DNA from 3 places in the Paenibacillus sp. LT-B23 genome. Region 1 is predicted to be linked to each of the others. Evidence: riboswitches for the same ligand, from Rfam matches in the RefSeq annotation. Region 1 holds a riboswitch; each other region holds the start of a gene.
What was found. Region 1 has a riboswitch for cyclic di-GMP ahead of ACWXW9_RS19080 (glycosyl hydrolase). Riboswitches for the same ligand answer to the same signal wherever they lie in the genome.

Region 1 (11,212 bases):
GGGTAAAACGGGGTCGTTTCTGTCTGCGGCGTCTCCAGCACCTTGCCGAACATCTCACTGCTCGACGCCTGATAAAAGCGCGTATCCGGCTTGGCAATCCGTACCGCCTCCAGCATATTGGTGACGGATAGCGCTGTAATCTGCCCGGTAGCCAAGGGCTGCGGCCATGAGGCAGCAACGAAGGATTGGGCAGCCAGGTTATAGACTTCATCCGGGTCAGACTGACGCACGGCTTCGATGAGCGAGGCCAGATCGGTCATATCGCCGGAAAGCCAATGAATGTCATTCTGGATATGTGCCACATTTTCAAAGTTCGGCGTACTGGTGCGTCTGCGTACCCCGTACACCTCATAATCTTTGGACAGCAGCAACTCAGCCAGATAAGATCCGTCCTGTCCGGTAATCCCTGTGATCAGCGCTTTTTTCATTCCTATTCCTCCACCGTTTTTTTATTGTTCAACCAGATCCAGACCTTGAAATGCCTGATAGACAGACCTTAATCCCTCTTCCAGTGAAATACGCGCCGACCAGCCCAGCCCGGAAATTCGGGACACATCCACCAGCTTGCGCGGTGTGCCGTCGGGTGCGGACGTATTAAAGGTAATTTCCCCCTCATAACCGACGACTTCCTTCACCCGTTCAGCCAGCTCCCGGATGGAAATATCCTCCCCAACGCCGATGTTCACAATCTCATTTCCCTCATAGCTATTCATCAGGAACAGACAGGCTTCCGCCAAATCATCCGAATGAAGAAATTCACGGCGTGGTGTGCCGGAGCCCCATACTTCGACTGTCGGGGACTGATTTAGCTTGGCTTCGTGAAACTTACGGATGAGCGCAGGCAGCACATGGGAGGTCTGAAGATCAAAATTGTCGCCCGGACCGTACAAATTCGTAGGCATCACCGAAATAAAACGGGTTCCATATTGACGGTTATAGGACTGGCACATTTTAATCCCGGCAATTTTAGCGATTGCATAAGCCTCATTCGTTGGCTCCAGCTCACCTGTGAGCAGATATTCCTCCCGCAACGGCTGCGGGGCAAATTTGGGATAAATGCAGGTCGACCCAAGGAACAGCAGCTTGCTTACATTCGCCCGGTATGCTGCATCAATTACATTCGTCTGTATGAGCAGGTTGTCACGGATAAAATCCGCCGGATAATCGTTGTTCGCCAAAATCCCGCCAACCTTGGCTGCTGCCAAAAATACATAGTCCACCGACTCGGTTTCGAAAAAACGGTCTACCGCCTCCTTGTTGCGCAGATCCAGCTCACTGCTTGTGCGGGTGATCAGGTTACGATAGCCTGCTTTGCTCAATGCCCGAGCAATTGCAGATCCCACCAGCCCGTTGTGCCCTGCTACATATATGTTGGAATAAAGATCCATGCTTTCCCCTACCCTTCCTGTTGGAGTGAATTTAATACGCATCGTTGGAGCCCAATAGCACCCGGAACGTTTTCAGCATGATGATGATATCTGTGCGCAAACTGCGTCTGGATATGTATTCCAGATCCAGCTCTACCATCTGGTTAAAGCTCAGATGATTACGACCGCTGATCTGCCATAGGCCGGTACAGCCTGGCGTAACGGTCAGACGCAGCTTATCCCTTATCGTATAATCATGGACTTCTCTCGGTAGCGGGGGTCTGGGCCCTACCAGACTCATCTGCCCACGCAGTACATTCAGCAGTTGCGGCAGCTCGTCAATACTCGTTCTGCGGAGAAAGCGCCCAATTCGGGTGATACGCGGATCATCCCTCATTTTGAACATCGCACCCTCGATTTCATTCTCCAGCAGCAGCGCAGACAATCTGTCCTCGGCATCGGACACCATAGAACGAAATTTAATCATGCGAAACGGTCGCTCATTTTTACCAATACGAACCTGATAAAATAACGCACTTCCTCTCGGGTCCTCCAGCTTAATCAGTAAAATCACGAGCAAAAATACCGGGCACAGCACGATTAATCCAATGAACGACAGCATGATGTCCATACTTCGCTTCACGAACGGATATACGCTAAATCCTTGCCGACGTTCAAGCCCATGAGCAACCGAATACACTTCCACTGATGCACTCAAAGCTTCGGCCTCGTTCGAGTGGGAAGAAGACACTGCTCATCACCTCGATTTCCGATAAATAAGTATTATTTATTCATTGTTAAGAGAATTTTATTAACTTTCATTTCCCTCGTTGCTGCTCATGTCAGGTTGCGTTCCTCCATACCGCGTTCGGCACGAGTATTTGATCGTTTCACGTTGTTGAGCACCACGCCCAAAATACGTGCCTTTACTCTTTCCAAATTTGCCTTTGCTTTCTTAACGAGATCCTTTTTGACCTTTCCTGCCTGCACCACCAAAATCACTCCGTCACACATAGCGCTTATAATGAAGCCATCCGGAAAGGACAGCAATGGCGGCGTATCCATTAAAATCACATCATAATGCTCCTTCAGCTCAGCCAATAGAGCGTTCATTCTGCGAGAGCTGAGCATTTCGGACGGATTCGGCGGAGTCGGTCCGGCTGTAATGGCATACAGATGGTCGATCCCGGTTTCCTGAACCACATCCTGCCATAGCTGCTGGTTGGCCAGGACCCGCGTTAGACCGGTATGATTACGCAAGCCGAACATGTGGTGCAAGGAAGAGCGGCGTAAATCCATGTCCATAACCAGCACCTTTTTTCCCTCTTGCGCATACGTTACAGCCAAATTGCTAATCGTGACCGTCCTGCCTTCACCCGCCTGAGCTGACGCCACCATCATAACCTCAATCGGCTCGTCTACAGAGGAAAACTGGATGTTCGTGCGAAGCATACGGTACTCCTCCGAAACGGAAGATTGGGCATGCAGGGATGTGACGAGCTGGTTATTGATTAATCGCGGCATATTGTCCTTCACCTACCTGTTTGGGAGTTGTAGCGGAACCGTCGGAGCGTCTGTCTTCTTTTTTCATTTTCGTAATCAGGGACAAGGTAGGCAGGCCAAGTTCTTTTTCAACGTCCTCTTCATTTTTAAAGGTATCGTCCAGCACTTCCAGCAAAAACGCCAAGCCTATACCCAGCAGCAAGGAGGCGGCAAAAGCAATAAGCATCTGTATAGCGGGATTACTGTTCACAGGAACAGCCGGTTCACTCAGACTGGCTTCGCTTAGAATCGTGACGTTGTCCATTTTCATGATAGAGGGGATCTGTCGTTTGAATACTTTGGCTACCGCATTTACGGTTTTGACAGCCTTCGTATACGATAAATCGCGGATTGTTAAATCCATGACCTGCGAATCACCTGCGGTGTTTACTCTTAATTTTTGCGTCAGAACTGACGGAGTGACCTTGAGATCGGGGAAGCTGGCGACCACCTGGTCCATAATTGCCGAGGACATTATAATTTGCTTATAGGAGTTCGTTAAGGCTATATTCGTTTGGACGACACTGTAATCGACGACACCCGCCCGATCCGGCCTTGGCGTCTGGTTGATAATAAGCTTCGCCGTCGCTTCATAGACCTGAGGGGTAAAATATACATTTTTCACGCCCACGACAGCACATACCAACAATACGATACCGCCAATTAACCATATTCTTTTTCGGATCATACGAATGTACTCTTTCAACTGCACAAGACCAGTCCTCCCTGATTGACTTGTTTTCGATGCGATGACGCTTGTACTGATCCTCTGCATAGCATGACCATATAATCTATAGTAAAATGTTGTATAATAGCGCATAGAAGGTCTAGCCAGCGAATTTGCACAAGTGCTAAACCATCCGTGGCCTCCCAGGGTATATGAACGATAGCATATAGATAAAACTATAAAACAACGATACGTTATGTATCCTACATAACTAATTTATGATACAAAACGTATCTTGTCAAGCGTAAAATTGCTTTTTTTACTTTCTCAACCTTGCATTCAGGAGGAAAATCAGATGAATTATGGCACCCGCATCGCTGAATTACGGGAATATAAGGGATTAAAACAAGAGGAACTAGCGCAATCCCTCGGAATTACGCGGGCGGCTCTTTCTCACTATGAAAAAAACCGGCGCAAGCCAGATTTTGAGATACTGACCAAGCTTGCGGACATTTTCGGGGTATCCATTGATTACTTGGTAGGACGCACTAGCCATCCGGTAGCGGTATTGGATTCAGATGTGAGGGAATTTGTGGACCAGTTGGAACTGTCCGATGAAGATATCCTGCAGCGTTTTAATCTGACCATTGACGGACGAACCTTGTCTGAGGAAGAAGCCAAGCGTTTTATCGCGTTTGTCCGCATGGAACGAATGATGGAATAAAGAAGGGTGGGAGCCGGTTCACTCCTGTTTTTAGCAGTGCCGGCAACCGATATTTTACTTGCTCTTATCCTTCCGGCCCTTGGTTCCGTCCGCTTCGCTCTGTAAACATTGCGGCATCGTGATACCGCATTGAAGCAAAATATCCCGGATGTCCAAGTGGACGACAGGTTTGTCTGCTTTCCGTTCGTTGTTTCGTAGAAGAGGGCTGTCCATCCCTGATTCTGTCTCCTTGTTCATTCGGCACTAACCTCACTTTATCATTCTTGTTCACCGGAAAGAGAATCCCCACAAGCCATGTATGTATAGTTATGAGCAAAACTATTATATATGAATACGTACCTGTAATGTTGTCGTCTTATGGCGAGAAAATTAAAGGATTTCTGTGTTTTTTTCTGAAATATACGCAATGATCTGCCAAATCAGAACGATTTTCAGATAAAAAAGAACCTGTCAGGTCCTACTTTCTCCTGATAGGTTCTTTGGCATTCTATTTTCGGTTACATGTAAGGTATTCTTCGACTCTGGTCCTATTCTGCATTCTGTCCTGGTTAAGCGACCTTGGCGGCTTGGGATATCTGGGTGCCTCCGGTCGCTCTGACTTTATAGGCGTAGTGGCTCCCGGCTTTCGCCGTGTGATCTGTATACGTGTTTCCCGCTACTTCGGAGGCGATCACCTGATACGCCCCGTCTGTTCCTTCCGCACGCAGCACATCATAGGCTGATACACCTTCTGCCTGAAGCCAATCAATCTTTACCGCGCCTGCCTCCACAGAGGCGGCCTTCACCTCTGTTGGAGCCGAAGCTGCCGCCTGATCTGTACTTTTCAATTCCAGAATGTATTGCACCGACTCGCCGGGTCCCAGTTTTTCTTCAAAATCGAGATTAGGCGAAGCATTAAGTCCTGATAGGGAACGCCGTGCCTGGCTGTAGGAAGACCCGGCTCCGAAGCGCTCACCCGTGTACAAACCTGCCTTCGGCATCGTCACCCGTACGCGGATCGTCTGTGCTGTGGATTCGAAGTTCACCAGATTCACCAGCAATTTGTCCGAGGTGGCGCCACTGCCAGCCAGCGGTTTCAGTTTGGAGGTATCCACTGCACGGACATAGACCATCTTATCCTTTGTTTCCTCCGGATTCAGTACCATATAAGTCAATGGTTTCCCGTGTGTGGCATAAGCCAGACTCAAGCGTCTCATGATGTTTACACGGCTGTCCTGCCCTTGTCCGAAAGGATAAATTTCCGTATTCGCCGGATTGTGATTTTGCAGGTCAAAGCCGGTTTTAAACAGCGTGTAGTCCTTATAGAAAGCAGCATGCTGGATAAACATATCGGCAAAACCGATCTGCGAACGCATAATCCGGTCGAACGCGGCTGCTTGTGGCTGACTGGCCCCGTACTCAGGGTTGTCCCGATGCGTATCGTTCGTACCAAACTCCGTATTCAGCATCTTCTTCTCCAGCCCGTTACTTGAACCGCCGAACGTTTTCAGATTTTGAACAAAGCTGCCTCCGCCCTCTTCGTTATACGATTCGCCATAGGCATGTCCGTTGGTCAGGTCAGTGACATCCTCCAGTTGCTTACGTTGTGCCGGGTCCCGCTCCCATCCATCCGGATCACCGCATTTGAGCGTACCTCCGATTTGGTTTTTGCATGCCTTGGTTGAATATGTCGGCCAGTAGGCCCAGCCCGGCGCAACCGTTTTGAGATGCGGCGCCAATTGCTTACCTTCCGTATTCAGCCATTTGGCCACGGCCAAATTGACCGCTTTCGAGCGGTTAAACAATCCAGGTTCATTATCTACTTCGTAATATTGCAGGTATGAACCATATTTTTTTACATAATCGCGCAATTTCTGCTTGGCCGTCTCCGGCAGGGAGCCGTCTTTTTGCAGCTTGATATCGCCTGTATACAAATACAAAGCTGACGATTGCATATTGTACTGCTTCAACGTTTGGTAGTAATCTCCCACGTCTGTGCAGGCCTTGTTTACATTACTGGCACAAGTGACTCTCATGACATTGCCGCTATACGCAATTCCCAGCCATTTGAGAACATATGGTAAATGTTTAACTGCACCCTCATCATAATAAAATTCTTTATTATTGACATTCGTTCCGGTCAGTATATATTTACCGTGTATCGGCTCGGTCGCAGGTGAAGCTAACGTCTCCAAGCTCAAGTCATCCCAAGTCCACCACACATTTTTATCTTCAGCAGAGGAGCAGTATAGGCAGCGCGCTGTCTTTAGCTTGAGTACGTTAACACCGCTTTGCAATTGCTCTTTAGGTATATATAGCTCGTAATTGCTTTTGAAATTATATGCACTGCCTGTGCCGGCAACCCCAGCAATCTGAATGATACCGGACAACTGATGATTTGAAAATACAGCCATTTGAGGAACGGCTTTGCTCGCATCCAAAATCCGCACACGGAATATCATCCCGTTCGGAGGAACCTGATCCAGCTTGTACTGAAGTGACAGCTCAGGATTCGTGGACGCATTTAGACCGGGAGGAATATCTCCACTGCTGAGCAATACCAGAGCCGTTGTACTTCCTGCTACGGACATCGCTGACAATGTTCCTTTAGCAGACGACTCGGTAGAGGCCGCAGAAATATTGACATTGTCCTTACCGACTACACCCTTAAATTCTGCTGAGGAGTCATCCCGCTGACCGAGCTTCCATACCGGACTGGCCGCCGCTACTTTATCCGTCTGAAGTTCTTCACTCTTTGGAGGCGTATGAATAAACCAGGCGATCATCGCTATAGCTGCGACCCCCAGTAGCCCGGCCAATACTACTATATACCTTTGGGTCAACCATTTTTTCATCATTGTGTTCCACCCTCTCTCCTCAAAATTTTTGGCGGGGAAAGAGTATATATCAAGGAAGAAACAAAGCGTTGCCGGGAATCACCGCTTTCGCTTCATGCTGACTTTCCCACATCAGACGTGCCATTGCGTCGCCTTTTTCATCATAATATTCAACTTTCAAATCCGCTATTTTGCCTGCTTGCAAGGTAATGCTGCCCTTGCGTTCAGTCCAGCTTTGTTTGAACCAACTATCAATAATCAGCTTGCCGTCTATCCATACACGAATACCATCATCAGATATCGTGGTAAACGTATAGGTCTCACTGTATTGCGGCTTGATTTTGCCCGTCCAGCGGACCGAGAATTGATCAGCCTCCACCTTGGGATCAGGCGAGGCGGCGCGCCAGTTATAATCCAGCTTACTATCTGTGCGAACCAAAACAGCGGTGCCGTCCAGATTCATGCTGTTAAAATATTCACCCCGCAGCCCGTTCGCATAGACCATATCCGGAACGGAAGGCGGGACTGGTTTGCTTACCACTGGCGGAGCCGGAGTCGAGCCGTTTTGCCCCGTGTCCGGTACGGTCGGTGACTCCACCTCAGGTTGTTTTATCGCAGCCAACCCTTTGTTCACGTCATCCCGCGTCAAGCTCTTCGAATTATTCATATAATCCTGAATCTGATCCGTCGTGTTATTTTCGGTCAGCATCTTGCCCCAAGTCATGGAATACACCCATTTGGGCTGAGCCTGCATGACCTCGGGACTCGGCATCTCACCGTGTTCCCCAATGGCAATCGGCTTATTCCGTGCCAGTCCGAGCAGTCCTTCATAATGGCTTTGCTTAAAATCATTGTTGTAAATGTCTACAGCCAAGATATCCACCTTGTCATCCCCCGGATATTTCGGGGTATATGGGACGGTGTACGAACTAGGCGCATTCGGACTCCATACCCACAGCAGATTGTTCAGTTGATGCGTGTTTACAAAACGGTCATACATGATATTCCATAGCTGATTGAAATTGTTCTTGTTTCCCCACCAGAACCAGTCGCCGTTCATTTCGTGATAAGGTCTCCATAATACCGGAACACCCGCATCACGAAGCTGCTTTAACGATATAGCGGCCTTATCCAGATCGGCAATGAGAAGATTATACTGCGTAGTGCCTGGCGTCACATATTTATTGAACTCCGCCTGGCTTACTTTCGCCTGCACATTGGCCCAAGTCAGGGGTTTACCCGGCAGCGGTTCATGATAAGTCATCGTAACCATGCCGCCAGCTCTACTCCAACGTATAGCGCTATCGACGACATTTTTACGTTGTGCTGCCTCCGTAGTGGCGGACTGGCCGGAGATGGCTCCCATCTCGTAGCCATGTACACCAGCATATGACTTACTGATTTTTTGGACCTTGTTGCTTAATTCATCCGGGCTTTCCAAATAATCATGTTGACCTGTGACCATTTTTTTTCCCGAAATGCTGATCAAATAGTTGTATAGTTCACGGGCCTCAGCAGAAGCGTCCGAATTAACAGGCTGTAATGTGGCAGCATTCGCCACGGATAGAGATTCACCAAAACCGACGGGCAATAAAGAAAAAAGCATAACAACGGGGAGTACACTGCGTATCCATCGATACACAGGGGTAAAATAGGGGCTCACTCTCGCTCTTCCTTTCGGTAGCCAGGCTGCCATCCTTACGGAAGGCCCTTTAGCTTTGCGTACCTGCCTTTCAACAGGGCTGCGTTTATCGTGGAAGGAGTTTGGATTCCTTCTTACCCTAAGTATCGACTTTTTTTTACCAAAATTTAATAGGTCATGTTTATGAATTTACAGATTTTCGTGTATTTTCGACAGTTTGAGCTAAATAACTTCATAAATGAGTCTTTTTTTCATCTTTCAGGATTTTGCAAAATTCGATTCCAGTCGCTCCAGGGTACAATATATAGACGAATAAAATCAATTCGATCTATATATTCCTGATTACACCTCGCTTTGTGGATTTTTGCAAAATCCTCCTTTACGAAATATTTATGAAATAAACTTGTGACGGGAAATTTCATCCCAATCCATGCAAAAGCGGACAATATCCTCTTCAACCAGCTCAGAACCTGTCTGTACCTCGATCAATTCCACATCAGTCACGGCCAAAATGCTATGCTTCGTCCCTTCAGGAATGCGAACCACATCACCAGCCTTCACCTTGTGCAGCTTTTCATTCAAAATAATTTCCGCTTCACCGCTAATGATGGTCCAAATTTCACTCCGCTTGAAATGAAGTTGATAGCTGATATTTTTGCCTTGCAGCACACGGATTCGCTTAGTCAATACCTCATTGCCCTCTTCATACTTTACATAATCCACTACCCGATAATGTCCCCAACGGCGCTCTTCGTACATTGGTCGCTGATTGTGTGCTTTGAGCACTTCCTTGATGCGCGGACTTTCCGCCTTATTAGTCACAAGGATGCCATCCGGGCTGGCAGCTACGATCAGATCATTCGTTCCAATAATCGCCACGGGAATGTCCAGTTCATTGATGAGGCTCGTATTGACACAATCCTCTGTTACTACACCTCTACCCACTTGCTGATGGGACATTTCTTCCGTCAAGGTGTTCCAGGTACCCAAGTCCTTCCAGAAGCCATCATACGGAAGAACGACGATATCCTTCTCCTTCTCGACTACCGCGTAGTCAAAGCTGATTTTTTCCAGAGAAGAATATTGCTTTTGCATTTCTTCATAGTTCAGCGGCAATCCTTTGGATGCCAAGATATCAAGCAAATATCCTAATTTGAATGCAAAAACCCCGCAGTTCCATAGAGCATTGCGTTCAATCAGACGCTCCGCCTGCTCCCGGTCGGGTTTCTCTTGAAAATGGCTCACTTCACGGTAGCCTGTGCTACCTTGTGTGGCATCGTTTTTCGGTATAATGTAACCGTATTTCTCAGAAGGATAAGAAGGGACAACCCCGATTAACGCAAGCTTGCCTTCACTCTCCTGAAGGGTATGCTCCAACTGGGCGACGGTAGCAAAGAAAGCATCCTCTACATAGGGGTCTACCGGCAATATAGCAACAATTTCATCGGGCGAAACACCAACGATGGAATATAGATAGGTCGCTGTCAACGCAATGGCGGGAAAGGTATCTCTTCGTTCCGGCTCAACAATGATGCGCGTATCCTGCCCAACCTGACTCTGAATCATTTCGACCTGCGCTCTCCCTGTTGCAATGAACGAGGATTCAGACAAGCCGTTATCCCCCAGTTGTCTCCACACCCGTTGCACCATCGATTCCGAATTCCCCTCCGGACTCTCCAGCACCTTCAAAAATTGTTTGGAACGGGAATCGTTGGACAAAGGCCATAATCTTTTACCGGAACCACCAGACAAAAGTACGAGCTTCATATACTCTCCACTTCCTCTCTATAATTTGGGTAGGTGATCGGATGGGGCAAGGTTGAGTGCCCGCTACGGGATGGATTTGATCTTACGATCGCTGTTGGACCGGGATTCACTCGATTGTATAAAATCGTGTAAAGGTTTGAATCCCGGTAAGCTTATGCTTCCGATGCGAGCTTTCCTTTGGAAAGCTTTCAGGCGAGCGCTATCGCTTCTCCAGATTCAAATCCATCCCTGCGCTACTCAAATATGCATCATGCCGATCATACCGTTTATTGCAAAAAGCACGACCGGACGATTCATGTCCGGTCAGCCTGTAAAGACGCTCGCGCGCTTGCCTGCCGTGCTTGCAGGCTTCAAGTATCAGTCGGCCCTGCCACGCCCTTGCTCGGAAGGAGCAGCATAGCGTAAACACATGACAGCCCCGCAGGAGTAGCATAGCGCATTCGCACAGTAGCCTTGATCCGCAGGAGCGGCTTCACTGAGCCGCTCCTGCGGATCTGCCCTTCCTACCTCCCCCCATAAGGTGGGAGGTTAAAAATCGTGACTCCATGCGGTAAAAGCAGCGGAGCGGGCAGAATTGTTCTGAAGAAGCGTCAGCGTTTGCCTTTATCCCCGGATTTTAACCTTTGAATGTTTTATACAATCAAGAAAATCCGGGGGTAACAGCAATCGGAAGAACAATCTGCACGC
Region 2 (11,212 bases), on a different contig from region 1:
GAGGTCATTCGTTTTGAACACGCCCCACAGTATGCTGGAAGCAATGCTAAGGGATGCGAGCAACAGAAAAACAGCCTCTTTTTGCCCTCTGAATGTTCTAAGAAAAGCAAACGTGGGAACCGTAGCACATAGAGTAATGCCTGAAAATGCAATAAGAGCCAACAAAAATGCATAAAGGTTGGATGTAGATGCAAATAAAACCGTAACCGCAAAACAACAGTGGCCTATAAAAACAATCTGAATGATGCGGGATCGAACCAACAGAGACTGCACCAGCTTCAGTACACACATACCTATTCCTATATAGGAAAGTATGGTTATTTTTAACGCAAGACTCAAACTGATGGGGAACCAGTCTATTAAAAGCTTGTCATCGTCTGTCAGGATGGATAATACCGTGCAGACCACAATTCCCGCAAAATACAGAAGCGCCTTCTTTTGTGGATTCATAAAAAATATAACGACTACATATACCCCGTGAAGCAGCAAAATAATACATACCATAATTTGCATCGAGATCGCGAAGTTGGTTCGGCTATTCACAGCCTCCGCGCTTCCAAAAATGATAGGCTTCACAATCCCTCCACTGGAAGAAAAATCATAATTGGATACTTGAATGACAATCTCCATGGCCTGTCTGTTCGTATCAAACATAGCAGAGAACGGAACGGTTGATCCTGTATGCTGTTCGACCTTGTTAGAGACCTGGCCGCTATGACTGACTAAACGGCCGTTCACAAATATGTTGGATGCCGTACTAATCCTCCCGATCCGAAGACCGTATAAAGTGTCCTCCGACCTGTCACTCAAAATAAGCAGCCGATAGGTTCCAACCCCATATGCCTTATGATCCACAGGAGATACCGACTCACTCCATAATCCTGGTACCTGAATGGTCTGGCGCTGCTTCTGCATAAATAAGGATTTCAGTTCGGCAGGAGAAGATAAAGTTCCAGGATAAAACTCCCACTCACCATTTAATGGTAGGGTCTTTATCTCCTGCAAATTCAGGCACCTCAGATCCAGAATTCCCGCCTTGGCCCGTGGATAATCCTGATTGTGGTAATAATCAAACCACAGCATACGCAGGCCGATAATCACGATCAGGAATGACAGCGTAATTAAAAGAAATCTCCGCTTACTCATCCACTTGTCATCCGATACCATACATCAACGTAACTCTGCCGGGTTCTCATTCGAACCAGCAGCATTGGATGGTGATTCAACACATAATTTACTGTGGCGTGCGGCTTACCCATCAAACGCTTGAGCCTCAATTCTCATGCTTCCACAACCTTATCTGTAGCATTTTCTTCTCTAATGAATCAACCGATCAGCATACGGGCACCTGTCAGGACAATACCGATCAGGAAGCCCGTAACCGCGCCGTTAATACGTATCCACTGCAAGTCCTGCCCCAGCTTGTCCTCCATCAGAGCAATCAGGGAATCGTTATCCATTTTATCTACATTTTCGCGTACCAGATTACCAATCCGACTGTGGTTAGCTTCCACCAGCCCGGTAATGCCTGCCACAATTCTAGAATTGATCTTGTCCAGCAGCTCGGTATTCCCTCTCAAATCAGCCAGCATCCGATCCAGTAGCGGCAAAATATAGGTCGGCACATAGCTGCTATCTTCCATATAGTCCAATAAACGTACGCGCAGCTCTTCCATCTTATGAAGCACCGACGCATCGCCCTCCCAGGTACCCACGAGGTTGTTTTTCCAGCTGTTCAATCCTTCCTGAACCGTATCTTTCGTCGCCAGACGGGTCAGCTGTGTTTTCAGACCATCCAGCACGGCCTGACGGCGTGGATGTTCTTCCCTTTGCAGCTCCGCAACCTGATCCAGCAGGAAATGGCGAATCATTTCACCCATGCGCTCTTCGTTCAGATAGCCAAGGAACGCATTCAGGGCGAATTGCATCAGCCCGCTCACTTGCAAACCGCTAATAGCCTGCATTCCCAAGCTACCCAGCGTGTAGCCCGTTTCCGGCTTCAAAAGCCAGGATTCAGCCTGCTCCAGCGAGTAATCCAGCGCGCGGCGGTCATAGCCCTTCTCACTGGTTTGACGGGCAAGCGCCTCCAGCAGCGGTCCGACGTCGAAGTCTGTCACTTGCCGCTTGATCTCTGCCGCAATTACCGGGGCCAGCTCCGCAAGCGGAATTGACCGAACCAGTCGTTTGGCGAGAACATCTATGGATGCAGCCGCTTCCGGCGTGCGCATTCCCTTTTCCACACCGCCCAGCATCAAATCGGCCAGCCGGATATCGGCAATTTTAGATGCGATGCTGTCTTTGTTAAGCAAGTTATTTTCCACCGTACTCACCAAGGCACTCGTCAGCTTTCCCCTATTCTTGGGAAGAAGCGCTGTGTGCGGAATCGGAATGCCCAGCGGGTGACGGAACAATGCGGTGACGGCGAACCAGTCTGCCAGTCCTCCGACAAGTCCTGCCTCGAAAGCACCTGCTAACAACCGAGCCCAGCCATATTGCTGAAAAGGCAACATAGCTGCAAAGCCCGCTCCCAGAATAACGAGCGACCAAGCCGCTGCGGTTTTCGTATTTTTTGGTTTTTCCATCCTATAATCCTCCAAACTGACTGTCGAGTAAGTGAAGCCCTATATCTGTATTACCCATCATATCATTGCCTATATGAATTCCAAAGCTAACGGCACTCTATTTCCTATTATATTAGAACACACCGGAGCAGAAAATCACGCAAATAAGTGAATACACTCTTTGTGTAATTTTGTACTTTTATGCTGTTATTTATCATATGATTTGCATATATTTACAGTACACTAATCAGCATAAAAAGAGTTCATATATCTCCCTCGTGCACCTACATATTTGTGAACAAAATCACAACATTGGACCCAATCTAATTTTCTTCACGATAAGCCTAATGAACTATTTCGATAGAACAAAGACCCATTTTTTTCAAAACGAAAGGATATGTGCGTTGGAAGGTGGAATGGGCATAGAATACCTTTAGCATCCTTTCCTGGATTTTATTCCAGAATTGAATTGAACCCATGGCATCTCCGAATTTTTTCAACATGATTTAACTTTTTCATATGGATGAATGAGTTAAAAATATGGAGGAAACGAGGCTGTTTTCACCATAATAGTACACCTGAATTCGAATGGAAAATAATTCAAAATATTATTCGCTACATGCATTTATGTGATGTGATAAAATAAACCGTATTAATAGGAAATCATGTGTAAACCACCATTTTGTTTATTAAACAAACAGTGATTAGCTTGATAAATTTGCTCTTTTGTAAAGGAATTGGACATGACAACAGACCAAAAAAACAACGGAAATGGGACCCCTTGGAGCAGCGATCCAGTCGTCATTGCACGTACTCCCTCCGCTTTTGCCAAGCAATCCCTTTTTTATATACAGGAAATAGGTTATTTCGAAAAAACATCTGCTTATGCCATGGAACGGAAGGAACTCACCTCGTTTCTGCTCGTTTTTACGTTATCAGGACAAGGGGAATTACTGTACCGGGAGAAAAAATACATATTGAAGCCTCATGATATGTTTTTCGTTAGTTGTGAGGAATACGTACAGTACAGCACCGCTGGTCATGAAGCATGGGAGTTTATCAGTGTAAATGTGTACGGCAATCTGATCGGCAATTTCTATGAACAATTTGCCAAACACAACAAGCCTGTAATATCACTCAACGATCCAGTCACCATATTGGACAAGCTGCGTTCCCTGTTATGCGTACAATCTGACAGAACTCTCTCTGCTGAGCTGTTGACATCCAGACTCATCGGTGAGTTGCTGACGTATATTTTGCAGCACCCCTACGATCATCCGTATGTAAACCAGGATACAATCACCGAGATACGCAAGGTTCAGCAATATTTGGATCGATCCTACAGTGAACGAATTACGCTGGATTCGCTGGCAGACATGTTTGAGTTAAACAAATTCAATCTCGCTAAAAACTTCAAGAAACAGATCGGATTTTCTCCTATCGATTATCTCATTAATGTCCGCATCACAGCGGCTCAAGGCTGGCTTAAAACCAGTGACGAATCCATTGTGGATATCGCACGGTTTGTAGGTATTCCCAACACTAGCCATTTTATCAACCTGTTCAAGGAACATGTCGGAGAAACCCCACATTCCTTCCGCAAAAAATGGGGGAATCGAACCAAACTATAAACTCATCTATTAGATGACTTTGTCGAAAAACAGAGAAAATCTGAGATTGTGCTTGCCTAATCGGAAGTCCAACTGATAGAATGATAGATATAGACTGTTCAGGATAAATGGCAAACCTGTCGAAAGGCAGGGACGCAAAGCTACAGGGCCTTCTTTTTAAGATGGCAGCCAGCTACCGGTTGGAGAGGCTTTTTGTCGTGTTTTTTTTCCTGAAAAACTTTATACGATAATAGCAAACCTGTCGAAAGGCAGGGACGCAAAGCTATAGGGCCTTCTTTTTAAGATGGCAGCCTGGCCGCCGAAAGGAAGTTTTTCTATGAGGAAAATGTCATCTTTTTTAATTATTTTGGTTTTTTTGTTATCCATCCCCCTACATACGACAGCATTTGCTGCCGAAAGTCAGGCATGGCTGAATCAAAACAACGTAAACCACGGTATTGTTAGTATACGTTATCCTGTCAACTCCAATGTCAAAACCAAGATTGTAATTACCAAGGATGCGGAGAAATACTCTTATTATCTGAATTCGAGCAAGCCTGAGGAAGCATTCGCTCTTCAAATGGGCAATGGCAATTATAACATTCGTTTATTGGAACAGCTAACTGGCAACCAGTATAAAGTGATAGGTGAAGAAACGGTCCTGTTAAATTTGAATGACAGTAAAACCATATACCTCAATTCTATTCAAAATATTGACTGGAGCGATACGAATCAGGCGATTCGGAAAGCCAAGGAATTAACCAAGGGTGCAACGACAGATGATGAAAAGGTGAAACGTATTTACGAGTATGTCATTAGTCATATTAAATACGATTCCAATCAGCCTTTCAACCTATCAACAGACTACCTTCCACAAATTGATCGTACAATAGTTTCGCAAAAAGATATTTGCTATGGATACGCTTCACTGTTCGCCGCCATGCTTCGAAGTGTGGATGTTCCAACGAAGCTGGTTATGGGCGAATCCTCCTATGTGAATACCTACCACGCCTGGAATGAAGTCAATATCAACAATCAATGGGTTATCGTTGACACTACAGTAGATGCCGCTCTAAAAAGCGGAAAACAGAAGTTTGCAATGGCCAAAGAACCCTCCAAATACACAAAAACAAAGCAATATTAATTTTTTTTAGAAAGCCCTGATCACTGCGATCAGGGCTTTTTTCTATTCTTGTTGAGAAATTGTTGAGATAAGGAAGGTATTGTATATCTAGTCAGTCATTTAAAAACTAAGATGTTGAATATACTATTTCCGGGACAAGAAAGAGGGGGGAACCAAATCCGCCCGGGTACTTTCCATAATATTATGATGAATAGGAGACTTACTTAAGAGTATGAGAACAAAAATAAATGTAACGATCATTGTGCTATTGCTTATTTTCCAAAGCTTTTTTAGTGCAGCGCTGGCTTACGCAGACACTTCGACCGCGGCTGTACCAGAAAGCGCTGTAAGCGATACTGCGAATACAGTTATGGAAGATGTATACGGTATTCCGAACCCTGAACCATTAGAGGCACCTCCCAGCATAGCTCCCATGATTCAGGCAGCAGCCAGCTCAGTTCAAGCAGACAATATTTTAACCAAGCTGATCTTGACGGATGAAACCGGCCATATCATTGATGCTGTCGATAATCCCGGCGTCCGTGTGGACATTGGTGCGGCAGTCCAGCTGAGCTATGAATGGGAGATTCCTGACAATCAGTATAAAGCAGGCGATACCTTCACCTTTAACTTACCGGAACAATTTGAAATTTACACAGATATCTCGTCTCCGTTGATTACAACAGATGGAGCGGTTGGTACCTTTACAGTAGATCGTCAAGGGAAGGTCATTATGACCTTTAACGATTACGTAGAGAACCATTCCAACGTAAGCGGAAAACTGCAAGTAAAAACCGAGTTCAGTAAGGAAGTTGCAAAGGGCAGCACAGAAGTCATTATTGCGACTCCAATTAAGATCGGGGTACAAACATCCATCGTCAACATCAAACCCGTTTCTGGGCCCCCAATAAGTAAACAAGGAAAAGCTAACGGCAAAAACAAGATTGACTGGGCCATTAATGTGAATACACAATTGGACACCGTAAAGAATGCGATCGTAACAGACCCGACTCCTCAAGGGCTGGAGCTGTTGCGAGACTCCTTCCAACTGTATAATCTGCAAGTCAATATTGACGGCTCGACGGTAGTTAAGGACCCAATCAGCGGGGACAAGTATACGCTCGAACCAGATCAAGCCGGTACGGGCTTTGTTATTCGTTTTAAAGACGGGAGCATTAGCCAAGCCTATCAGATTCAGTATTCCACAGATATTACAAGTGACGAAACCCGATTCTCCAACACAGCTACTTTTTCGGGAGACTCTATGAATGGTGTCTCTGCTACCGCTACCGTGCAAGTTGATCGCGGAGAATTTTTGTCCAAGAAGGTGGAAAGTTACGACCCTGTTACACAAACGGTATCTTGGGTGATCAAGTACAACTTCAGCGAAAAGAAAATACCTGCCGACAAAGCCTTGTTAAGTGATCGGTTCAACAACAGTCAGGTATGGCTTCCCGATTCACTTGAAATATACAAAGACGACACTCAAGAGGTGCTTCCATCCTCAGAATATACCGTCTCCCCGGTTACGAATGATTTGGACAGCAACGGCTTTGATCTCCAATTCAACTCCGATGTGGATACTGCCTATACCATTCGTTATCAAACGAAAGCCAAAGAACGTGTATATCAAGATGATAAGGTAACGAACCGTGTGACTTCAGGTGGAGTCTCTAAGGATGCCACCGCACAACTTAAAAGTGGAATTATTATTAAAGAATCCAAGGAGCCAAACTACAACGCAAAATTCATACCTTGGGTTATTACCATCAATGAAGATCAATATACTATGAACGATATCGTCATCAAGGATGTATTTCCCAACGACGGCCTGGCCTTGTTGCCGAACACTTTGAAAATCCAATCCGCTGACGGGAAAACGGAACTTCAAGCCCCTGCAGATTATGAGCTTATTCCGTTATCAACGGATTATAAACAAGGGTTTAATATCATTTTCCATGCACCAATTCAAGATACTTATACGATCAAATATTCAACCACATTCAATAATGACTGGAAGAAAGATACGACGAAGCCAGAGTTCTGGAATAAATCCGTCATTGAATGGCAGCAGGACGGAGATTCAAAATCTGCAGAAGCAGACGCGCGGCTCTTTCCGGATATCATGACACAACAAAATGGAGCCAAGCAAGGAAGCTACAATGCCAGCTCCAAGCACATCACATGGGACATTAAGGCCAACTATAACCGTAAGACCCTGAAACAACCGGAAATAAAAGATCCATTGCTGCAAGGTCAGAAGCTACTGCCAAACTCCGTTAAAGTGTACGACATGACACTGAATGGATCGAGGAACGGCGTGGAAAAGGGCTCCGAATTACCAGCAGACCAGTACACACTTATTCTTCCATCCGAACAAAATGGCAACACGTTGCGTATCCAATTTAACAATCAGATTCAAACCCCATATTGGATTACGTTCCAAACCACGCTGGAAGGAGAACTTATTGAAAAAGAAATCCGCAATAAGGCCCTTTTTCTGGATGGAGAAAATATAATCTCAGAATGGTCAGCCCAAGTAACCTTACCTCACGGTGGAGAATATGTTTCTAAAAGCGGCAGCCAGAACGGGAATAAAATTAACTGGCAAATCCGTATAAACGAAGGACAGTCTCAAGTAACAAATGCCAAAATTGTGGATCATCCCAGCAGCAATCAGATTCTGATCGAGAATTCCTTTCATCTGTATTCAACTGTGGTGTCTGAAAACGGGAAGGTTACCAAGAGTACAGAACTAACCAGGGATCGTGATTACAAGCTCATTTTCAAGCCAGATGCTCAAGGTCAGGAAACTTTTGAGCTTGCTTTCACGAAGGAGATCTCCTCCGCCTTTATCCTGGAATATCAAGCGTTCATTGATGCAGCTGACAAAGAAAAGGTGAGCAACAAAGTAACCTTTGAAGGGGATCGCTTAACGACAGAACAGAAGGAGACGAATCAAGAAATTATTGTGCGGACTTCTTCCGGCTCCAGTTCAGGCAGCGGTATTAAAGAAAGCCTCGAAATTACAAAGGTTGATCAAGATGAGCCTGATAAGGTACTGCCCGGAGCAAAATTCGCGCTCTATGATAAAGCGGAGAAAAGAGCCCCAATCATTCAAACTACCAATGCGGAAGGGAAGATTGTGTTCTCTGCATTGCTCCATGATGATTACATCTTGGAAGAGCTTGTAGCTCCCCAAGGCTATAAAATAATGGATAGTAAGCTTGAAATCAAAATAGACGATACGATCAAACAAAGTGCCGGCATAAAGAAGGTTGTGGTAACCAACCAAAAAGAAAACAACACAGATCCAGGTACACCTACCAATCCGGGTACACCTGGTACACCTACTAATCCGGGCACGCCTGGTACACCTACCAATCCAGGTACGCCTGGTACACCTACCAGCCCGGGTACGCCTGGTACGCCTACTAATCCAGGTACGTCTACCGGCTCAGGATCAGGCAAAAAACGCGACAAGGAGCCTGAAACAACAACTACGGCGTCTATATCCGTTCCTTTAGTGGACAATAAAGAACAGACTGTGGATGGTGAGAGCCCGGTATTAGATAGCATCGTGCCTGAATCTACACCTGACAAAAAACAGACGGATGATGATGGGGGCCTGCCAACGGGTGGTATTGTGCCTGAATCTACACCTGCACCGAAAGCAAAACCGAAATTACCAATCATTAAACCTAATAAGGAACCTAATCCCCCCGTGGAAAGTGATGACGACTCTCTGCCTCGCGGTGGAATCAAAGTTCCTGCTGACGTACCGAAAGATCCGAATGTTTCACCATTGGCAAATAAATTGCCACAAACAGGAGAAAACAGCCCTGCTCCCTTCTATTTAACAGGTCTAGCTATGATCATTTGTGGCGCGTATCTGAAGTATAGACGGATGGGCAAAAAATAAAAATAATCATACCCTCCCTTTCTCAGACTACACTAAATGGGAAAGGGAGGATTTTTAAAATCAGTATGTGATACACCTTACATATGTTAGGGAGGTTTTTAGATTGCGTAAGCTATCATACTTGTTCATCGCCTTGGGATTACTCATTATTTTGTTTCCTAAAGCCAATGAATGGAACGAAGATCGGAAGCAGAGCGAGCTTTTGAAAGAAGCAGAGGTACTGAACCCTAGCATTATCGACGGCTATAAGCACTTGTCCAGCAAGCTTGCAGAAAACACGGGCATCGAAACCACACGAGGTCCTTCGGTACCCGCAAATGAACCAGACCCTAAGCAACTCCCCATTGCCACCATTAGCATTAATCGCATTGATTTGAAGCTTCCTGTGCTGGAGGGTGCAACTTGGGATAATATGAAGCACGCATCTGTACATATGTCGGAAACGGCAGCTATGGGGCAGACAGGAAACGCCGCCATAGCAGCCCACCGTGCGCGTACAGCAGGACGTTTATTTAATCGGCTGAACGAGGTAAAGATTGGAGATAAAATCATGATTAATACCAAGGGTGAACAATATAGTTATACAGTCTATAAAATTTCGATTGTCGCTCCTACAGACGTCTCCGTTCTGAAAAGCTTTGAAAATCAAAAGCTGCTCACATTAATTACCTGTGACCCTCTTGTAAATCCGACACATCGCCTCATTGTTCAGGCCCGACAAAGCACCTAAAGCTGGATCTGTTCGCCATATCCGAACACCCTTTGCTACTCAGATTTACTTAATTTGCAGCGTAGGGGGTATCTCTATTTCATTGGACAGACTCTTAGTCCGTTGAATATATTACTTCCGGGAAAGAAGGAGGGATGCTATAAACGCCCGGACATGAATACAATATACAGTAATCTTTATACAGTAATCTTTATACAGTAATCTTTAGAAAGGAGACTTAAATAGAGTATGAGAAAAAAATGGAATGTAATGATTATTGCATTATTACTCATTTTACAAAGCTTTTTTGGTATCACCCAAGCTTATGCTCAAATTCCTGCCCCGGATCAGCCGGAGATTGCTGGAACCGAGGCAGGGCAAACCGTTACAAATGATGTATATGATATCGTAGTACCCGAAACAGAACCAGTCATAGAACCAGAACAGCAGAAGCCTCCTTCCCTACCAGCTCCTGTTGTTCAAACAGCGGTCGCCACAAATTCTGAAGAAGCTGCTCAAGCGAGTATATTAACGAAACTCACCCTGACCGATGCGACCGGTCAAGTGATTGATGCGGTATACAATCCCGATAGTCGCTTGGACATTGATGATGCAGTCCATCTCATTTATGACTGGGAGCTTCCCAACAATACGTACAAAGCCGGAGACACTTTTACCTTTCAATTGCCCGAGCAATTTGAAATCTACACAGATATCTCCTCTCCTTTGGTTACGGCAGATGGAAATGTTGGCCATTTCACGGTAGACCGCCAAGGCAAAGTGGTCATGACTTTCAACGATTACGTGGAGAGCCATTCCAATGTCAGCGGAAAGCTGGAGGTTAAGACCGAGTTCAGCAAGCAAATAGAAAAAGGCAGTACAGAGGTCATTATTGCCATCCCGATCAAGGGTGGAGTACAAACAGCAGTCGTAAATATCAAGCCTGCGGGAGGATCTTCCTTGGATAAGCAAGGGAAAGCCAATGGAACCCATCAGATTGATTGGACGATTGACGTAAATAAACAATTGGATACGGTCCAACATGCTGTAGTCACCGACCCGACTCCCCAAGGATTGGAATTGGTAAGGAACTCTATCCAGTTATACCATTTGCAAATCAATGTGGATGGTTCAACCTTGCTGCGTGATCCGGTGGATAGGGATAAGTATACGCTGGAAGCCGATTCGGCTGGTACCGGCTTCATCATCCGTTTTAAAGATGAAAACATCCGCAACGCATATCGAATCCAATACTCCACTAACATCACCAGCGAAGAATCCCGTTTT
Region 3 (11,212 bases), on a different contig from region 1:
ATTGGCACCGCGTCGCTAATCCCAATTCATTATCTCATTTTTGGTTTTCATACATGGAAAGAGAGGCAAGGAGCGCTATATCTGCGTTCTTTGTCTCTTTTTTTCATATTTTAGGATTTTCAGGACGTCCATGAAAATTCACACAGTAGATAGTCAATAAAGCGTAGTCCATGATAAACTAAATATAGATATGGGTGCAGAATAGCAGGTCTTTTCTAGATTAGAATTTGACGCTGCGGGCATTGAATACTGGATACTGTACGTGAACGTGATATGCTTTTAACGTTCATATACGTTCGGATTTTATTAATGCCGATGTTTATTCATGCTTAAAGGAGAGAAATAAAATGCGCAATTACTTGGATTTGCTGGAGGATATATTGGAAAATGGAGTGAAAAAAGAGGACCGTACTGGAACGGGAACACTCTCTGTTTTCGGAAGACAGCTCCGCTTTGATCTGGCCAAGGGCTTTCCCTTGGTAACAACTAAAAGAGTACACTTGAAATCCGTTATCCATGAGTTGCTGTGGTTCTTGCGGGGAGATACCAACATTTCTTACCTCAAGGAGAACGGGGTTACCATTTGGGACGAATGGGCAGATGAGCAGGGGAATCTGGGCCCTGTATATGGATCGCAATGGCGTGCGTGGGAAACAACAGACGGACAACATATTGATCAGATTACAAATGTCATTGAAGCGATTAAAAACAACCCGGATTCCCGACGACATATCGTCAGCGCTTGGAATGTGGCTGAAATCGATTCAATGAAGCTCCCGCCATGCCATTTCGTATTTCAGTTTTATGTGGCCGGAGGGAAGCTTTCCTGCATGCTGACCATGCGTTCAGTCGATACCTTCCTTGGTCTTCCTTTCAATATCGCCAGTTATGCATTGCTAACGCATATGGTTGCACAGCAGTGTGGTTTGGAGCCGGGCGAATTCATTTGGTCAGGCGGCGATGTGCATATTTATTCAAATCATATGCAACAAGTGCATACGCAGCTGGAGCGTGATCCTTATCCATTGCCTCAGCTCAAAATCCTTCGTAAACCGGATTCAATATTTGATTATACGTACGAGGACTTTGCTTTCGAGAACTATGAATATCATCCGGGTATCAAGGCGCCTGTCGCTATCTGATTTGGGGGAGCTGTGAGTTATGAGCATTTCGATGATATGGGCTATGGCACAAAACGGCGTCATTGGTCGGGATAACAGTCTTCCTTGGCGCCTGCCGAGAGATATGGCATTTTTCAAGGAGCAGACCATCGGTAAAACCGTACTCATGGGGCGCAAGACATGGGAATCCTTTGGCGGAAAAAGCCTGCCTAAGCGGCGTAACGTTATTTTGACCCGTGATCAGAGCTATCTGGCGGAGGGCGCAGAAGTGATCCATTCTCTGGAAGAAGGTCTCCAATTGGCGGCGCAGGAAGAACTGATGATCATCGGCGGCGCGGAGATTTATTCACTGTTCTGGACACATGCTGATCGGTTAATCGTAACCAGGATTAATGAGATTTTCGAGGGAGATACGACTTTGCCAGAGCTGGATTGGAATGGCTGGAATGTAGTCAGTGAGACTCCCGGTGTCAAGGATGAAAGAAACCCGTACGACTACCGTTTTGTCGTTTACGAGAGGACGAAGTAAGATTGGGGTACATTTGACCTCGCTCATTTGAAAAATTAATGAACCATATAAAAAATCCTTTTGGCTGTTGATGCAGAAAGTTGCATAAGTTTTCATTACTTTTGCGCTGTATTGTGATACAATAAATCAAATTCAACGAGAATAGACCCTTTCATGATACAAACAGACAAATTCGAATTTGACTTGAGTTCGATGGATGAACGGGGTTCATAAGCGAAGAGATGGGGGAACGTAACATGTCTACACCAACTGGATTTATGGAATACACACGACAGCTTCCTACAGACCGGGATCCGGCAGAGCGTATTAAGGATTGGGAAGAATTCCATAAGCATATGTCCGAAGAAGAGCTGCGTACCCAAGGGGCACGTTGTATGGACTGCGGAACTCCTTATTGTCATACGGGGATGGACATCATGGGAGCGACTTTGGGCTGCCCAGTTCATAATCTGATTCCGGAATGGAACAATCTCGTATATCGCGGTTTGTGGAAGGAAGCACTGGATCGGTTGCACAAAACAAATAATTTCCCGGAATTTACTGGGCGTGTCTGTCCTGCGCCATGTGAAGGTTCCTGTACGGTCGGCCTGATCGGACAATCTGTTACGATCAAGACGATTGAGGAAGCTATTATCGAAAAAGGCTTTGAGGAAGGCTGGGTTGTCCCTAATCCGCCGGAGAAGCGTACAGGCAGACGAGTGGCTATTGTCGGCTCGGGTCCGGCAGGATTGGCTGCTGCTGCGCAGCTTAACAAAGCAGGACACAGCGTAACTGTGTACGAGCGCGCGGATCGTGTTGGCGGGCTGCTGATGTACGGCATTCCTTCTATGAAGCTGGACAAAAAGGTTGTTCAGCGTCGTGTGGATTTGCTGGAGGCGGAAGGCATTCAGTTCATTACGAATACCGAGATTGGAAAGGATATTCCTACCGATCAGCTTATTGCTGAGTATGATGCGGTTGTACTGTGTGGTGGTTCCACAAAGCCGAGAGAATTCAACATTGAAGGTAGCGATTTGAATGGCGTTCATTATGCGATGGATTATTTGAACGGTACCATCAAGAGCTACCTGGATTCCAATCTGGAAGATGGCAATTATTTGTCCTCCCAAGGTAAGGATGTTATTGTAATCGGTGGTGGTGATACAGGTTCGGACTGTGTGGCTACTTCGTTGCGTCATGGCTGTCGAAGTGTTACACAATTTGGTACACATGCCAAAGCTCCTGTGGAACGTGACCCTATTGCCAATCCTTGGCCACAATTTCCGAATGTGTACACTCTTGATTATGCACAGCAGGAAGCGAAGGCGATATTTGGGGAAGATCCGCGTGAGTTCTCCATCATGACCACCAAGTTTGTAGGTGATGAGAACGGTAATTTGAAAGAGCTGCACACGATTCAAATTCAGCGTATTGTGGATGAGACAGGTCGCAAGATCTATCAGCCTGTTCCGGGTACGGAGCGCGTATTTCCGGCACAGATTGCTCTCATTGCGATTGGATTCGACGGTCCTGAGCAAACAATTGTGGAGCAAATTGGTTTGGAAACCGATCGTCGTTCCAACGTTAAAGCACGTTACGGGAAATATGTTACGAATGTAGATAAGGTTTTTGCTGCTGGTGATATGCGTCGCGGGCAAAGCCTTGTTGTGTGGGCCATTAATGAAGGTCGGGAAGCCGCACGTGAGGTCGATAAATACCTGATGGGCGCTACCGTTTTGGTGTAAATATAGCTCTATATTAGTTACCAGTCAAAGCTCCATCCTCGGATGGGGCTTTGTTGCGTTCACAGGATTGTCATGATCAGGGTTGTAAAATGCCGAAACAGCATTTGTTATCATTGTATGTAAAGTATTGTGAATTTAATGTTAAATAATATGACTTTATATGATTTTCAAATCTTTGTTTCTATTTTCTACAGCGATCATAACATAAAAACAGGAGTGAAGTGTAGCTTTTTTATTGAATAATGAAATTATTTTGCGAAAATAAAGATAAAACTCAATTTTAATGTAATATAAAATAACATGAATATAACTCATGTTGATATGTGAAGAGTGATTTTAAATGAAACTTCATCTGAATTATCATATAAGTCGAACTGAAAAAGGTATAGGGAAAACCGAGTAGGTGGAAGGGGGCTATACAAGCGAAAAGTGGTGGCGATGGGAAGTAACATCCCTTTGCGCAATGGCACTATAGTAACTTTTAAGTTCAATTTATAAAGCTCTTTTACATGGCCTTATAGAAAATGAAAGGGCTACTATCATTTTATGGCTTCGTTAATCATCACCTGAGAGTATGATTGTATCTATGGTATAATACACGTATATTGTTGAAGCGCTAATGGACAAAGGAGCTTTCGCCGGGAGAAGGCTCCTTTTGCATGAGGCCCTGCCTGTATTTCATTTACCTCTCGTTTGTTATACGTGTGAGTCAGGGAAGGGAAGCAGAAGGCCGTCAGGAAGGAATGGAATACGAATGAAGACGTTGATTATTGCTGAAAAACCGGATATGGGGCGCACCATTGCGGCTGTTATGGAGCCGAGGGCTAAAAATAACCGAACCTATCTGGAGGGGGAGAAATATATTGTAACTTGGGCGATCGGTCATTTGCTGGGTCTTGCTGAGCCGGATGCATACGATGCCAAGTACAAACGCTGGAATATTAAAGATCTTCCCATTATCCCTGAGCAGTTTAAAATCGTACCGAATCCGAAAACAAAAGATCAGTTAAAAATAATTGGTGAGTTGGCCAAACGCTGCAATGCAATCGTGAATGCTTGTGATGCAGGGCGAGAAGGGCAATATATTTTTGCGTTGATTCAACAGCAGTTAAAGCTGCGTCAGCCGGTCAAGCGCCTGTGGATCTCGGATTTAACGGCAGAGAGTATTGCGTCAGGCTTCGAACGCTTGCGAGATGCTTCGGAGTTTGAATTTCTGACTCAGGCTGCGCGGGCACGAAGTGAAGCAGACTGGTTGATTGGTATGAATGCCTCCAGAGCCTTTACAACACGGCATAACGCGTTACTGTCAGTCGGACGGGTGCAGACCCCTGTGTTGGCATTGATTCATGACCGGGAAAAGGAAATTGAGGCGTTTCAGTCTCAAACCTTTTATGACGTGTGGGCCGAGTTTAAGCAAGATCAGATCAAGTACAAAGGTGCGTGGCAGGGAGATCGGCTCACCAAACCGGAAGAAGCTGAGGCGATAGCAGCCGCAGTTCGCGGAAAAATAGGTAAAATCACCAAATATGATGTGAAGCAGACCAAGGAATATCCGTTCAAGTTGTACGATTTGACGCTGCTTCAACGCGAGGCGAATGCCAAGTATAGTTATTCAGCCAAAAAAACACTGGATGTAGCACAAGCGCTTTATGAGCGGCATAAGGTCATTTCCTATCCGCGTACTAATTCCAACTATGTAACGGAGCAAAATATAGACGGTATGCACAAGGCGCTTCGTATGCTGGGCACAGGTCCTTATGCTGATCTGGTACAGCAAGCGAACCCCAATTTGGTCCATAAACAGAATAAAGCTGTCTGCAATCCATCCCGTGTTGAGGATCACCATGCCATATTGCCGACGTTGAAAAGACCGGGAACACTCAGCAAAGAGGAACAAAATGTATATGACCTGATAATCCGCAGGTTTTTGTCACATTTCTTCCCGCCTGCCGAATATAAAATGCATACCGTGATGACTCAGGTGGACAAGCATCTGTTCAAAACAAGCATTAAGGAACTTCTGTCCTTGGGCTGGAAGGTAGTTCTGAGCAAGGCAGATCAGGATAAAGGCAAAAAGAGCAAAGCACCGAAGAAAGAGGAAGAAGAGGAAACGGACGAATGGACGGACAAGAAGTTTGAGATTGATGCAGGTCGTCCGGTGGATTGCACTCGTGCTGAGATGAAAGAGAAGGCCACGCAGCCGCCTAAAAGCTACACAGAGGGCACGTTGCTTAAAGCCATGGAGAGCGCAGGCAAGCAGATGGAGAACGAGGAGCTGCGCGAGGTCATGAAGGATGCGGGACTGGGTACGCCGGCGACACGTGCTGCCACGATTGAACGCTTGAAGAAGGTTGGCTACATTGAAATGAAGGGTAAAAAGATCCTCATTACGGATAAGGGGAAAATGGCTATTGACCTGATTCGTCATGCGGGGGTTGACCTGCTTGCATCGCCGGAAATGACAGGTCAATGGGAACGCCGTTTGCATCAAATTTCCAAGGGGGAAGCTGCCCAGGAAAAGTTTATGGATAACGTTAAAAAGTTTACCTTATCCATCATTGACAAGGTGAGGCAGCAACCACCGGCTCCAGCGAACGCTTTTGGCGAGGAAGCAAGAGGTAAACGCTCGGGTAGTAAGGTAGGCGCCCGTAGTGGAGGCGCAAGCGGAAGCACCACCACCCAAGGGGCTGCACGCGCTCCGTCACGGCGTACCAACAACTCGGGCGAAGCATCGTCACTGGAGCAAGTGCTATCGAGTGCAGGAGGGCGTACTGCGGCTGCATCGGGTTCAGCTGGGAGTAGCTCAAGCGCAGGTGCAGCGCGAGCTTCGTCCGCCGAGCCGTCGGGCACTTCTCCGGGCCAAAGGCAGACTTTAGGCAGCTGCCCGCGGTCGAATTGCGGCGGGAGCATTATCGAAGGCCGTAAAGGATATGGATGCAGCCACTACAAGCAGGGCTGCGGCTTTGTCGTCTGGAAGGAATATGCTGGCAAGCAGATTACGGAAACGATGCTCAAGTCTCTGTTGACGAAGGGACAGACACAGCTGCTATCTTTTAAGCGTAAAGATGGTTCGACCGTCAAAGCAAGAATTGTTCTGAATGAACCAGGTACAGGGCAACTTAGCGTTCGTGAGGAAAACTGATACAGGTACAGAGTATGATTTTCGACAGATTGAAAAAGAAGGCCATTTCTAGCTGTCATCAGATGATTTCTGAATTCATCAGGAGTCATCTTTTTTTATGTTCCGTACACCAAAATTACCCATAAGAGATGCTTGTATAACATTTTATTAAACATTTGTAAGCTTCCAACCGATAAAACAAATATGGGTTATGCAAAAGTATTTTTTTTAGGTAGTTTATAAAGCAGACTCTATGCATAGCGTTCAAAAAACTTTCCATAGTGGACTGTGCAAATCAGGAAGAAAAGTTGTGTTATGTGCTTTAAAACGTGAAGGCAATCGTTTCACATGAAAACTTTTTTACGGGAGATGATGGAAGGATCGTGGAAGAGAAAACGGTAAGTGTGGCAGGCTCACTGCAATTACGTAAGCTGGGCAACTCGGATTTAAAGCTGTCACCGCTGGGGCTTGGGTGTTGGCAGTTCAGCAATGGAAAAGGGATAGTCGGGAAATTCTGGCCAGTGCTGCGGCGGGAGGATATACGGCAAATCGTTCAGACCAGTTTAGAAGGTGGAGTTAATTGGTTTGATACTGCCGAAGCATACGGTGGCGGACAGTCTGAGCAGCTACTAGCCGGCACGCTGAATGAGATCGGAGGACCGCTCGCGGAACAGGCGAATATCGCTACGAAATGGTGGCCGGCCTTTCGGACCGCAGGCAGTATCACAGCAACGATTGATGAACGTATTCGCCATTTGGATCAACGGACGATTCACCTCTACCAGGTGCATTCGCCTTACTCCTTTGCTTCGGTTGGCGCCGTGATGAATGCGATGGCTAAACTGGTTGGGCAAGGAAAGATTAAATATGTGGGCGTAAGTAACTTTTCCACGCAACAAATACGTGAAGCCGATCGTGTGCTGCGTGAGCACGGCCTTCGCCTAGTTTCGAATCAAGTGAAATACAGCCTGCTTGACCGGAGAATCGAACAGAACGGAATTCTGGACACGGCTAAAGAGCTTGGCGTGGCGATCATCGCATACTCTCCGCTAATGCAGGGGGTCTTAAGTGGAAAATTCCATAATAATCCGTCTCTGGTCAAGTCGATCAAGGGTCCGCGCAAGTGGACGGCGGCATTCCGGGATTCGGGGCTGCGGAGATCAAAGCCACTAATTGAAACATTGGAACAACTGGCTCAACAATATAACGTGACGCCAACCCAGATTGCCCTGAATTGGCTGATTAACGCTCACGGAGAGAACGTATTTGCGATACCTGGGGCTTCAAAAGTACATCATGCCGTGGAAAATGTGAAGGCGATGCAGTTTACCTTGACAGCCGGTGAGATTGAGATGGTTAGCCACGTTTCCAACCAAGTGCTCAGATCAAAGTGATCATGGCTCAAATCGTGGAATATTCCGTTGGAAAATGAACTTCGCTGGTACGCTGTCTAACACCTCCATGACTAGGACGATATTGTCCATGTGCACTCCTTGACGCTTGGTTGACATTAATGCTTCGTTCGCAGGTGGAAGAATGGCATGCTTCTTCCTTGCTAAAGGTTAGGCGCGACATTTCTTGCAAGGACATTCTTTTCTTCGGGGTGCTACGCTTTGTGACTAGACCTTGGATATATCTTCCGCAGTAAGCTTATTTGTTCTTAATCAGTTGTGGAGGGGGTTCCCTCTTGTTTTCCTGGTTTGATTTTGGTTTTATCCTAGAAAATGTTGGAAAAAGCACGTTTTACTCTTCCGAAGTTGCACTCCAACTGTCCTTCACTCCCCGTGTACACTCACGTCGCTATTTTCGGCGAAACATCGAATGCGAGAGAAGCTTTGGAACGTCATTTTTAGGTGGATCACAAATCCATCATTTTAAAAAAAGCTAAGCCGCTAAAGTTGTACAGGTTGTTATCTCTTAATCTTGGGGGATAAGGGAAATTAAGTAAAATGAACTGGAGTTGTCGGATGACAGGAATTTAGTGGCTTGCTGAAGTATTTTAATCAGCACCTAACAACGTATTGTAAAACTATATCAAGGTAAATGCTTTGAAAACTCAAGGTCAGCTCCTACCGAATGTAGGAGGAAGAAGCATAAGAACATGCTCAAAAGATGTAAAAAATATACGAATGTATTTCCCGTTAATCGTAAACACCTCGAAAGTGGTGGACACAAAGCCATGGGTCTAAAGCTGGATTAAACAGCCATGATTGCCAGGTTGCCGAAGGAAACCGGGCGAAGTCTGCTGTCTGTTCCTGTGCTTTTTATATGGGAATAGGCTTCTTTTATTTGTAGCGGAAATGATTTGGGCATACGGAGTAGAACGCATGAAATGTTTAACAACAGGAGGGGATTTTATGCAAACAAGTGTAATAAGTGTCAAGGAGTATCCGTTAAGTTCCTATCAGAAAGATATATGGTTCGAACAGTGCATGTACCCTGGAAAGCCTATTTACAATATCGGTGGGTATGTTGAGGTTAAAGGAAACCTGAATACGGCTATCATTAGGCAGTCCATGCAGTTATTAATCAGGCAAAATGATTCTCTGAGTGCCCGTTTTATTGATAAAAAGGGAGAGCCTTATTTAACATTTTTGCCAGAAGCTGACTATGAAGTTCCGTTTCATGATTTTTCGGTAAAGAAAAATCCAAACTCTTTTTGCATCAACTGGATGAAAAAAGAGTTTTTAAAACCTTTTCAACCAGAGGATTTCTATTTTCAATTTGTTTTGTTGAAAGGTGCCCCGAACACATACTTCATTTTACTTAAAGTTCATCATTTGGTGATCGACGGATGGGGATTTGCTCTCTTAATCAGTCAAATGTTTGACAATTACAATAAATTGGTGCAAGGAATTGGCGAAATGAACAGAACGGTCTATTCCTATGCTGATTTTATTTCCGATAATCAGAATTATCTGAATTCTCCGGCCTTTTTAAAAGATAGGGTGTTCTGGCAGAACAAATATCTGACCATTCCCGAGCCTCTGTTGAGCAGAGGCATGGATATCGATGATGGTGACGGCGATTCCGTTTGGAGTGATCGGCGAACCTTAACTATAAACAAGGCGTTATACAATCAAATGATTGAATTTTGCAAAGAGGAAGGATGCTCGTCATTCCACTATTTTTTAGGCATACTGTTCCTGTATTTCAGCAAGATTTGCAATCGGAACGAAATGGTGATCGGCGTCCCGGTTTTTAATCGGAGCAAAGCAAAATATAAGCAGACTATGGGACATTTCGCCAACGTGCTGCCGCTGCGGATCAGCCCCGAGAAAGATATAAGCTTCAAAGAACTGATTAAGAGCATCAAACGTGAGCTTATGCAATGCTATCGTCATCAGAAAATGTCTTTTGGTGAAATTTACCGGGCGGTTTACGAGAATAGCAATGAGAAAGGCAAACTGTTTGATATATCGCTTTCTTTCGAGGAACAGGAAACGAGAGAAGCATTGATCGGCGCAGCAAGCCGGATTGTAAGTATGCCGCATCATCATGAAAGAAATGCACTCAATCTCCTGATATGGGGACAAGAAGGTGAAGCGGATGTAGCCGTTAATTTTGACTATCAGATACAGGCTTTTGAAAGATTCATCCCCATTGAGAACGTTATCTCCCACTTTGAATATTTATTTGCTCAAGTCATGGAGCAAAGTGAAACTCTTATTTCGCAAATCGAAATCGTGCCAGAGGAAGAAAGGAGTACGTTAGTTCGCGGTTTTAACCATACGGAGACGGAATATCCAAAGGATCAAACGATCCACGGGTTGTTCGAGGAACGAGCGGAGCAAAGAGCAGATCACCTGGCTTTGGTCTGGGGAGAGCAAACGCTGACCTACCAGGAGCTGAACGAGCAGGCGAATCGGCTGGCCACAGTCTTGAGAGAGCGTGGAGTGAAGCCGAACGATATCATCGCCATCATGGCGGAGCGTTCCATGGAAATGGTCATAGGCATCCTGGGAACACTCAAAGCGGGCGGCGCCTACCTGCCGATAGATCCGAATTATCCGGAGGAACGGATTCACTACATGCTGGAGGACAGCGGTGCGTCCATTGTACTGACGCAAAAGCATCTCCAGGACAAGCTCACCTATCACGGGGCAATCATGGACTTGGATGACGAAAGCCTGAGGTATATAGAGCTAGACCGTGCCAATCCGGAGCCTGTTAACAATCCGGAGGATTTGGCTTATATCATTTATACCTCGGGATCTACGGGGAAACCCAAAGGGGTCATGGTAGAACACCGGGGAATCATCAACCTCCAGCATTTCTTCCAGGAAAAATGGGGCGTGGACGGATCGGACCGGATGCTGCAATTTGCCAGCAGTTCGTTTGACGCCTCGGTCTGGGAAATGTTCACGATTTTGCTGGGAGGTGGAACGCTGTATCTGGTTTCGCGGGATATTATTAATAATCTGAATGAATTTGCGCGCTTCATGAACGAAAACGAAATTACGATTGCCCTGCTGCCGCCTACTTATCTGGCGGGGATTGAACCGGACAGGCTGCCAGCGCTGAAAAAACTGGTGACGGGCGGATCAGCGATTACCAAAGAGCTGGTTATGCGGTGGAAGGACAGCGTGGAGTATATGAACGCCTATGGTCCGAGCGAATCGAGCGTAATTGCAACCGCGTGGACGTACCGAGAAGAGGATATGGGGTATCCATCGGTACCGATTGGCAAACCGATTGCCAATACTCGAATTTACAT

Region 2: linked by a shared signal. The riboswitch ahead of ACWXW9_RS12795 (transglutaminase family protein) and the one ahead of ACWXW9_RS19080 (glycosyl hydrolase) in region 1 are both predicted to bind cyclic di-GMP.
Region 3: linked by a shared signal. The riboswitch ahead of ACWXW9_RS01485 (non-ribosomal peptide synthetase) and the one ahead of ACWXW9_RS19080 (glycosyl hydrolase) in region 1 are both predicted to bind cyclic di-GMP.

What each region holds. Positions count from the first base shown of each region.
Region 1 is NZ_JBSQBM010000015.1:84,401-95,612, reverse strand. Features, by position in the region: gene gmd (GDP-mannose 4,6-dehydratase) at 1-428, opposite strand, end outside; gene fcl (GDP-L-fucose synthase) at 450-1,388, opposite strand; gene ACWXW9_RS19110 (sugar transferase) at 1,420-2,118, opposite strand; gene ACWXW9_RS19105 (CpsD/CapB family tyrosine-protein kinase) at 2,205-2,891, opposite strand; gene ACWXW9_RS19100 (YveK family protein) at 2,872-3,621, opposite strand; gene ACWXW9_RS19095 (helix-turn-helix domain-containing protein) at 3,932-4,300, shown strand; gene ACWXW9_RS19090 (hypothetical protein) at 4,355-4,537, opposite strand; gene ACWXW9_RS19085 (hypothetical protein) at 4,849-7,137, opposite strand; gene ACWXW9_RS19080 (glycosyl hydrolase) at 7,187-8,812, opposite strand; cyclic di-GMP riboswitch class I at 8,793-8,873, opposite strand; gene ACWXW9_RS19075 (sugar phosphate nucleotidyltransferase) at 9,149-10,525, opposite strand; gene ACWXW9_RS19070 (hypothetical protein) at 10,776-10,925, shown strand.
Region 2 is NZ_JBSQBM010000009.1:38,648-49,859, reverse strand. Features, by position in the region: gene ACWXW9_RS12810 (hybrid sensor histidine kinase/response regulator) at 1-1,146, opposite strand, end outside; gene ACWXW9_RS12805 (DUF445 domain-containing protein) at 1,326-2,582, opposite strand; gene ACWXW9_RS12800 (AraC family transcriptional regulator) at 3,305-4,192, shown strand; cyclic di-GMP riboswitch class I at 4,292-4,372, shown strand; cyclic di-GMP riboswitch class I at 4,414-4,495, shown strand; gene ACWXW9_RS12795 (transglutaminase family protein) at 4,518-5,315, shown strand; gene ACWXW9_RS12790 (collagen binding domain-containing protein) at 5,527-9,216, shown strand; gene ACWXW9_RS12785 (class D sortase) at 9,320-9,946, shown strand; gene ACWXW9_RS12780 (collagen binding domain-containing protein) at 10,175-11,212, shown strand, end outside.
Region 3 is NZ_JBSQBM010000001.1:306,767-317,978, forward strand. Features, by position in the region: gene lpdA (dihydrolipoyl dehydrogenase) at 1-19, shown strand, start outside; gene thyA (thymidylate synthase) at 348-1,142, shown strand; gene ACWXW9_RS01465 (dihydrofolate reductase) at 1,162-1,650, shown strand; gene ACWXW9_RS01470 (glutamate synthase subunit beta) at 1,887-3,374, shown strand; gene ACWXW9_RS01475 (type IA DNA topoisomerase) at 4,129-6,516, shown strand; gene ACWXW9_RS01480 (aldo/keto reductase) at 6,879-7,889, shown strand; cyclic di-GMP riboswitch class I at 8,632-8,721, shown strand; gene ACWXW9_RS01485 (non-ribosomal peptide synthetase) at 8,853-11,212, shown strand, end outside.